3 regions of the Ureibacillus sp. FSL K6-3587 genome follow, and region 1 is predicted to be linked to each of the others. Evidence: riboswitches for the same ligand, from Rfam matches in the RefSeq annotation. Region 1 holds a riboswitch; each other region holds the start of a gene.
The links. Region 1 has a riboswitch for S-adenosylmethionine ahead of metK (methionine adenosyltransferase). Riboswitches for the same ligand answer to the same signal wherever they lie in the genome.

Region 2: it holds a riboswitch for S-adenosylmethionine, as region 1 does, so the genes downstream of both, NSS77_RS04565 (O-acetylhomoserine aminocarboxypropyltransferase/cysteine synthase family protein) here and metK (methionine adenosyltransferase) in region 1, are expected to answer to the same signal.
Region 3: it holds a riboswitch for S-adenosylmethionine, as region 1 does, so the genes downstream of both, metA (homoserine O-succinyltransferase) here and metK (methionine adenosyltransferase) in region 1, are expected to answer to the same signal.

What each region holds. Positions count from the first base shown of each region.
Region 1 is NZ_CP151969.1:2,323,825-2,327,002, forward strand. It holds gene pckA (phosphoenolpyruvate carboxykinase (ATP)) at 1-1,189, opposite strand, end outside; SAM riboswitch class I at 1,430-1,544, shown strand; gene metK (methionine adenosyltransferase) at 1,766-2,962, shown strand; gene NSS77_RS11635 (gamma carbonic anhydrase family protein) at 3,006-3,178, opposite strand, start outside.
Region 2 is NZ_CP151969.1:930,127-933,304, forward strand. It holds gene NSS77_RS04565 (O-acetylhomoserine aminocarboxypropyltransferase/cysteine synthase family protein) at 68-1,369, opposite strand; SAM riboswitch class I at 1,482-1,585, opposite strand; gene NSS77_RS04570 (glycerol-3-phosphate acyltransferase) at 1,729-2,373, shown strand; gene NSS77_RS04575 (amidohydrolase family protein) at 2,435-3,178, opposite strand, start outside.
Region 3 is NZ_CP151969.1:2,989,219-2,992,396, forward strand. It holds gene NSS77_RS14730 (hypothetical protein) at 1-791, shown strand, start outside; gene metA (homoserine O-succinyltransferase) at 929-1,867, opposite strand; SAM riboswitch class I at 1,962-2,069, opposite strand; gene NSS77_RS14740 (nucleoside-diphosphate sugar epimerase) at 2,135-2,887, opposite strand; gene NSS77_RS14745 (AAA domain-containing protein) at 2,869-3,178, opposite strand, start outside.

The sequences.
Region 1 (3,178 bases):
GAGCACCGAAGCATGTTGAGAAAACTGGTTCTGGTGAAGTGACACCGCGTTCTGTACCAGCCAATTTGGAAGTGAATCCGCTTAAGAAGTGGTACATTGCTTGTTCTTTAGTCAATTTGCTGATTGGAGGAAGCACCCCAAAAGCATCCGCAGTCAAGAAAATGATCGTTTTTGGATGACCGGCAATTGATGGTGTCACGATATTTTCGATGTAATGGATTGGATATGCCGCTCTTGTATTTTCAGTTAAAGTATTATCATCGTAATCAGGCACGCGTGTAGCCGGATCGATTACAACGTTTTCCAATACAGTACCAAAGCGAATGGCATTATAAATTTCCGGTTCTTTTTCAGCAGATAGATTGATTGTTTTTGCGTAGCAACCGCCTTCGATATTGAATACGCCATTGTCAGACCAACCATGTTCATCATCACCAATCAATTTCCGGTTGCTGTCTGCGGAAAGCGTTGTTTTACCTGTACCGGATAAACCGAAGAATAATGCTACATCGCCGGCTTCACCAACGTTGGCTGAGCAGTGCATTGAAAGAATTCCTTTTTCAGGCAATAAATAGTTCATAATACTGAAGATGGATTTTTTCATCTCGCCGGCATATTCTGTGCCGCCAATCAGAATGATTTTCTTTTCGAAAGAAACGATGATGAATGCTTCAGAATTTGTTCCATCCACAGCTGGATCCGCTTTGAAACCAGGTGCTGAAACAATTGTGAAGTCAGCATCATGTGAAACCAATTCTTCTTGAGTTGGACGGATGAATAATTGATGGCAGAAAAGATTGTGCCAAGCGTATTCATTTACGACTTGAATTGCCAATTGCGAATCTTTATCCGCTCCGGCAAAGCCTTTGAATACGAATAGCTCATCTTTGTCTTTCAAGTAATTTAAAACTTTGATATACAAGTTATCAAACACTTCAGAAGAAATTGGTTGGTTTACGCTTCCCCAGTCGATTTTACCTTTGATGCTTTCTTCTTCGACGATAAATTTATCTTTTGGAGAACGTCCGGTATATTTTCCAGTTTCGGCAACAATGGCGCCATCAGTTGTGAGTCTCGCTTCCCCGCGAATAACCGCTTTTTCAACCAATTGCGGCACCGATAATTGGGTGTTTATATTTTTACCTTTTAATAATTCCTTCAGCTCATTTGCAACTTCTACTGAATTCATCGATTAAATACCATCCTTTTTTTATTTTTAGGGAAATTATTCTTTGTTATATAATACAAAAAATAGTATAACACATTGGGTGGAATAATCTATACTAATCCTTAAAATTTATTTATGAAATTTTTTGACTTCTCTTCCAACCTCCTTGAAGAAAATGGAATTATGAAAAGACAGTAGACAAATAAGAAAAAACATTTGACAATGCAGTATAGATTACGTAACATGTTGCATGAACGGATACTCTTATCCAGAGCTGGTGGAGGGTTAAGGCCCTATGAAACCCGGCAACCTGCATTATCTATATAATAATGCGTGGTGCTAACCTGATGCAAGGGATTCCCTTGAACGATAAGAGTGAAAGGTAGAGATTTCAGTTCCTTTCCTCATGCAGAAATGTGGATAGGAACTTTTTTTATTCAAATCAATCCGGCATATATTCAAGCTAAAATAGATTAGCGAGTTTTATACCTTTCATTATCCTCGTAATGTTCCTTACGGGCGGAAGTCGGAAAGGATCATGGATAATGAGTACCGTATCATAAAGAGCTTCGTCTCAACAATTTAGGAGGAAAATGAATGTCAAAACGTCGGCTGTTTACATCAGAAAGTGTAACGGAAGGGCATCCGGATAAAATTTGTGACCAAATCTCCGATGCCATTTTGGATGCGATACTTGCAGAAGATCCAAATGCAAGAGTTGCTTGCGAAACGATTGTAACAACGGGATTGGTCCTTGTTACAGGAGAAATTACAACAACAACATATGTAGATATTCAAAGCATTGTTCGTAATACGGTTGCGGAAATTGGATATACGCGAGGAAAATTTGGATTTGATGCGGAAAACTTGGCGGTGCTCACTGCAATTGGCGAACAATCACCGGACATTGCGGAAGGTGTGGACCGAGCATTGGAAGCCCGGGAAGGATACATGACGGATGAGGAGATTGAAGCGATCGGTGCTGGCGACCAAGGGTTGATTTTTGGATTTGCTTGCAATGAAACGCCTGAATTGATGCCTCTTCCGATCAGCTTGGCGCATCAACTTTCCAGAAGATTGACGGAAGTCCGCAAGTCGAAAGAAATCCCTTATTTGCGTCCGGACGGGAAAACGCAAGTGACGGTAGAATATGATGAAAACAACATTCCTCGCCGAATCGATACGATTGTTATTTCAACTCAGCATGATGAGGGCGTCACTCAAGAACAAATCAAAGAAGATATAATGGAAAAAGTGGTCAAAACCATCATTCCTGCAGAGTTGTTGGATGGGGATACAAAGTATTTCATCAACCCGACTGGCCGATTCGTAATTGGTGGACCTAAAGGGGATGCAGGGCTCACTGGCCGCAAAATCATTGTCGATACGTATGGAGGATACGCCCGTCACGGTGGGGGAGCATTCTCCGGCAAGGATCCGACAAAAGTGGATCGTTCCGCTGCCTATGCGGCTCGTTATGTAGCGAAAAACATCGTTGCATCCGGTCTCGCTGACCGTGTGGAAGTTCAGTTGGCTTATGCAATCGGTGTCGCCCGTCCTGTATCCATTTCCATCGATACATTCGGAACGGGAAAAGTGGCTGAAAACCAATTGGTTGAATGGGTAAATGAATTGTTCGATTTGCGTCCTGCAGGCATCATCAAAATGCTTGATCTGCGCAGACCGATTTACAAACAAACGGCTGCATACGGCCATTTTGGACGCACAGACATCGATTTGCCTTGGGAAAGAACGGACGTGGCGGAAAAATTACGCCAAAAAGCGGGAATATAATATAATATGAAATGCAGGCAAACAATATGCCTGCATTTTTCATTTATTTCTTTAATGATTGATAATATTTCCCTTTTTGAACGTATTCGTTAATGATGCGATCCATATCTTTCCGTTCCGCTTCGGTCACTTCCCGCACGACTTTTGCGGGATTCCCCATCGCAACGGAATTGGGCGGGATTTTTTTCCCTGGAGGCACTAAACTTCCAGCTGCAA
Region 2 (3,178 bases), 1.4 Mb from region 1:
TTTTCCGGTATCAAATGACCGTTCTTTCTTTTATATGCAAATAGAGGGGCTTTTATAAATGATCAACTTAAGCGTTCTTTACACCAAATTCAGCTGCTGCTTTGGCTAAAGCCTGATCTAAATCCGCAATAATATCATCTGCGTTTTCCAAGCCGATGGATAGGCGGATGAGCTCTTCTCCAACACCGGCAATTTTCAATTCTTCAGGAGATAATTGTTGGTGAGTTGTTGAAGCCGGATGAATAATCAATGATCTTGCATCTCCAACGTTTGCAACATGAGAGAACAATTTCACGTTGTCAATAACGACACTGCCTGCTTCACGGCCACCTTTAATGCCGAATGTCACCATAGAACCATAACCGTTTTTCAAGTATTTTTTCGCTAAATGGTGAGATTCGAATGATTCATCTCCTGGATAATTCACGTATTCCACGTATGGGTGGTTTTTCAAAAACGCCACTACTTTTTCCGCATTTTCACTATGTCTTGGATAGCGGAGGTGAAGAGTTTCCAATCCTTGAAGGAAACTGAAAGCCGCATCCGGACCTAAAGTTGGGCCTAAGTCGCGCAATAATTGAACGCGCAATTTTGTTGCAAAAGCTGCGCCTGCTGTATCGATGCCGTAACGGATGCCGTGATAAGTGTGGTCAGGCTCTGTGAATCCAGGGAATCGGCCTTGTGTCCAGTCGAATTTTCCTGCATCTACCACAACGCCACCGATTGTTGTACCGTGGCCGCCAATCCATTTTGTTGCTGAATGGATAACAACATCTGCTCCAAAATCAATTGGATTGCATCCATATGGTGATGGGAACGTATTGTCGATGATTAATGGAATGCCATGTTCATGGGCAATTGCTGCTACTGCTTCAATATCTAAAATATTTAAGCTAGGATTTCCTACTACTTCTGCATAGATTGCTTTTGTTTTGTCCGTAATTGCTTTGCGGAAGTTTTCCGGATCTCTTTCATCTACAAATGTTGTTGTAATGCCCCAACGAGGTAATGTGTTAGCAAATAAGTTATATGTTCCGCCATACAATGATCCAGCAGAGACAATTTCATCTCCCGCATTGGCGATATTTAAAATGGAGAAGGCAACTGCCGCCTGACCGGAAGATAGAGCAACAGCTGCAGAGCCACCTTCTAGCAAGGCAACACGCTTTTCAAACACATCGACTGTCGGGTTCATGATGCGGGAATAAATGTTTCCGACTTCTTCAAGGGCAAATAATTTTCGTGCATGTTCTGTGTTTTTGAAGGCATAAGCCGTCGTGCGATAAATCGGAACGGCAATTGCACCTGTTACTGGATCAGGTTGTTGACCACCGTGAAGTAATAGCGTTTCTGGTTTGAATTCGGACATGATATTTCCTCCTAAACATAAATTTGAGATGGAAGGTTTCGAGAAGGCACCGAAGATAAAAACAAAAGCCCTCTTCGTATAAGAAGAGGGCTCTGTACACGTACATTTCCTCCTCTTATCTTTCAGACAAACGTCTGTAGGATTTAGCACCTTTGCAAATACTTGCCGGTTGCCGGGCATCTTTGGGCCTATTCCCTCCGCCACTCTTGATAAGAGTAATGATTAATTTTCCATCGTTGGATTAACTATAAAACATAGTAACCCACTCTGTCAACTATTTTTTGAAATTTTTAAATCTTTTTTTATTTTATTGAGTATAATAGATTAAAGCGTTTTTTTCTATAAAAGGAGCAAATATTATGTTGATAGAGCTGATTATTTCACTTATTGCGGGATATTTTATCGGTTGCATCCATGGATCAAATGTGGCCCAATACCTTTCCGGGGTGAATCTAAAAGAAGCGGGCCATGGAAACGCGGGGGCTTCCAATGCCACCTTGACCCTTGGCTGGAAATACGGCATACTCGTAGGCCTCATTGATATCGGAAAAGGCGTCCTTGCCATAATCTTGGCAAAATATTTCTTAAATCACTTCACTTCATTGGATGCGGAGCAAATTTCCATATTCCTTTATTTGATAGGCGCGGCGGTCATTTTTGGCCATAATTTTCCCATCCATATGAATTTTCGGGGAGGAAAAGGAACCGCTTCCCTGATCGGCATTTTCGTTGCGATCAATTGGAAAATGGGTCTTCTTGCCGTAGTCGGTCTTATCGTTGTCTCTTTATTGACCAATTATTTGATTCTGGGCGTGTTTTTCTTTTATTTTGCATTTGCAATCAGCGCTTTGCTTTATGAGCCCTCCCTCTGGCCTTTTATCATTGTTCTGTTCCTTCTTTTGGTCGCAATCATTTTGCATTTAGAAAACATAAAACGGATGAAGCGCGGCACAGAACCGACGATCCGTTCCGCCTTTAAAAAGAAGAAAGGCCCATCCGTATAAAAATAGTATCTTCCGTAAAGGGGTTATTCGTTGAACACACTTGGCTACGGAAGATACTTTTTTATTGTCCGCCCATTTCCGATTCATCCCGGTATGTTTCTTTTCCTTTAAAATAAGTAAGTATGACTTTTGCTTCGCTGATTTCACCTGGCGGAACCCTGAAAATATTTTTATCCAGTATAATAAAGTCCGCCTGCATGCCTACCCGGATTTTTCCCAATTGCGCTTCCCAGCCTATTTGCCTCGCCGCATAAATGGTGTAGCTTCGGAGCATCTGCTTCAATGTGGCGCTTTCTTCCGGCCACAAAGGCTTTTGACTTTTTTCATCATTCCAGTGAAGTCTTGTCATTCCTGTCTCAATTCCATAAAGCGGGTTCAACTCACCATCAGGATAGTTGCTGAAAGATGAGACCGGCAATCCCTTTTCAAAGTAGCTTTTCATTCGATGCCAGTTTTTAAGTTCGTCTTCCTTGCCGGCATCTATGGATTGATGAAAGATGGCCGGCTGGACGGATGGAATAATCCGAAACTTCCGGAAGTTTGTCAAATCATCATTCGTTACGATCGGCATATGGGAAATGACATGTTTAAAATTCTTTTTTCCATTTCGTACCCGCGCATATTCAAATCCTTCAAAAATCATGTGCAACTCTTTTTCTGCTTCCACATGAATCCGAAAACCTTCCCGATCCAGCAAATCCAACATATCAAGAAATTTCTCCTTCTCCCAAACCGCATTTTCTGTATAATTCATTTTTGCCGTTTGGACGCTGTAATTTTTCCCTTGGTAAATCTCCCTCCACTC
Region 3 (3,178 bases), 670 kb from region 1:
TTGCATACTTCTTGCTTAGACGCGATATGAAACGAGGCACTCTCGAAATGGTTGGAAATTTTGATGGTGGCGAAGAGAAACAAGAAGAAGTGGAAGAAAATCTCCTATCAATTCAACAAAAGCGATTTTTCGCCCTTTTGATTCCGGTTGCCTTTTTACTAAATGTCGTGGCCATGTCCATTTTTGATTTAACCGGCGGAGATGCGACTGCGTTGATCGGTGGAACGACACTGCTGATTCTGTTGCTTCTTTCCATGTTCGCCCATAAAAATGCCGGGTTGGAAAAAACGACAAGCTATTTGATACAGGGTTTCCAATTTGGTTTTAAAGTGTTTGGCCCGGTAATTCCGATTGCAGCTTTCTTCTATTTGGGAGATTCCGGCTTTTCCCAAATCATTGGGGATTATCTTCCTGAACATTCGCAAGGGATCATCAATGATTTAGGGGTGGCTCTGGCATCAGTTGTACCTTTGACAACGGAAATTGCAGCCGTAACCGTTGCGGGCGTCGGTGCCATTACGGGATTGGACGGCTCCGGATTTTCCGGCATTTCATTGGTGGGGTCCATTGCCAATCTTTTTGGAACAGTGATTGGTGAAGGAACAGCCACTTTGACTGCATTGGGCCAAATTGCAGCGATTTATGTCGGAGGAGGAACATTGGTGCCTTGGGCATTAATTCCTGCTGCTGCCATCTGCAACGTGAGTCCGTTTGAATTGGCTAGACGAAATTTAGTTCCCGTTGTGATTGGACTTGTGGTGACAACAATTGCGGCGATGTTTTTCATCTAAAAATAAGAGGCTGGGACAAAACTAGTTTCAAGATAGAAAAAAGGAGAATTTGATTCAACTCAAATTCTCCTTTTTCCATTTCTCTCCATTATTTTTGGTCGTTTGAACTTTGTTGGCCGTGTATTCCCAGCCTCTGTTTAAATTTCAAAATCAACGGCATCATCCACATAATGCCAATCGTAAGGCGTTTCTTGGTAAACGTAGTAGTTCAGCCAGTTGTAGAACAATAAGTGGGCATGGGCGCGCCAAGTATTTTTTGGCTGCTTTGTTGGATCATTATTAGGGAAATAATTTGCCGGTATGTCTATAGGTAAACCTTTCTTTACGTCACGCTCGTATTCTTCCGCAAGCGTTGTTGCGTCATATTCCAAGTGGCCAGTGATCATAATGTGTTTGTTGTCTTTGGATTGGATGATAAAAGGTCCGACCTCTTCCGAATAGCTCAACAATTGCAAATCAGGATGCTGTTCTATTTCTTCGATGGAAACGGAAGTGTAACGGGAATGCGGTGCGACAAATTCATCGTTGAACCCCCGAACCAAATCATTCGTCAAATCCGTAATGGTATGCGCAAATATACCGGAACATTTTTTCGGCAACTCGAATTTTCCGATTCCGAAGTGGTAATAGAGAGCGGCTTGTGCAGCCCAACAGATATAAATGATTGAAGTCACATTCTCTTTCGCCCAGTCCAAAATTTCAGTCAACTCTTTCCAATAATGGACTTCTTCAAATTCCATCCGTTCAACCGGCGCCCCGGTGATGACCATTCCGTCAAAGCGGCGGTGCTTGATTTTATCAAAAGTTTTATAGAATGTTTCCAAATGGCTTTTGGATACATTTTTAGGTTCATACGTGGCTGTATTTAAAAACGTTACATTGGTTTGCAGCGGCGTGTTCCCGAGCAATCGCAGCAACTGTAATTCCGCTTTTTCTTTTTCAGGCATCAAATTCAACACCAAAATGTTCAATGGACGTATGTCCTGTGATAATGCGCGGTCCTCTTCCATGACGAAAATCTTTTCGTTTCTCAATATTTCTCCAGCAGGTAAATTTTTCGGAATATTAATAGGCATTCCTCTTGTCCCCCATTCTAAAATATCTTAATAAAAAAACCCTGCTCATTCCAGAAAAGAGAATGAGAGGGTACAAAATTTCCTTGCACGCACTCTCTTATCTCCCAAGGCTGAGCCTTGCTGGAATTAGCACCTTTCTAACATCCGTTAGAGGTTGCTGAAGTTTCATTGGGCCAAGTCCCTCCACTTCTCTTGATAAGAAAGTATAATTCCCATATAAAATTAAGATTATCCTAACATATCCAATAGAGAATTGCAATAATCGAGCTATTTTATTTTGCTGTGAAATTTCTCTAACCAAACCGGATTTTCTATTTCAAAGAGTTCTTTTTCCAAATATTGATCCCAATTTTTTAATAATGTATTCCACACCCGCGGAAAAAATTCCCTGTTTTCAGTGTTCCACACAATAAATTCAATACAGGGCACATCGTTGATTTGCGTATTTTCCAACGATAGGATGGATTTGATTTCTTGATGAACTTCATCCGCCCGATCGATTATTATATTTTGAATTTCCTTTTTAAAAAACTCCACATCCAATGATTCTTCTCCATCGTTCATATAACGATACAATTGGTCCGGAAAATCATCAAAATCCAGCACTTCCTCCATATCACCGTTCATCATTTGATGATGCACCGGGCTGTACAATAACTCTATTGTCACAGGATCCAATTCCTCTTCAAAGACGCCTTGGGAAAATTGCCGCTTTCCTTTTTCCGTCAGTTGATAAAAGTTGTTTTCCCGTGCAAGCAGCCCGTTCTTTTGCATCTTCCGCATCAAATCTTCGATGAATAAGGGCTCCACCAACAAAATTTCGCTGAGCTGTTCAGCACTTTCAAAAGCCGATTTTTGGAAGGAGAAAAGCAGAATTTTCATTAAAATGTCCATCGCCTTTTTCTGGATGGGCTGATAGGTGATTTCATAGGTATGCATGGGAATACACCAAATGTCCGTATGAACAATGGTTCCCCTGATTTCTTTTTCCAATTGATTTTTTAATTGCTGGAGTTCCATGTCACGGGCTCCTTCGTTATTTTTCGTATTCCTTGTTGCTGTTTTACGACATTAAATAAATGCTGGTACATTTCTCTCGTTTCTTTCTTTTTCGGACGCATTGTAAACATATCGGAACTGCCGACAATCATCAGCAACTCCCGGGCTCTTGACAAAGCCACGTTCAACCGCCGGTAGTCTTTCGCAAATCCGATTTCCCCGTGCGGATTATTGCGGACCATGCTCAACAAAATCACGTCCATTTCCATCCCCTGGAATTTATCGACGGAACCTGTCCGGATATGCAAATGA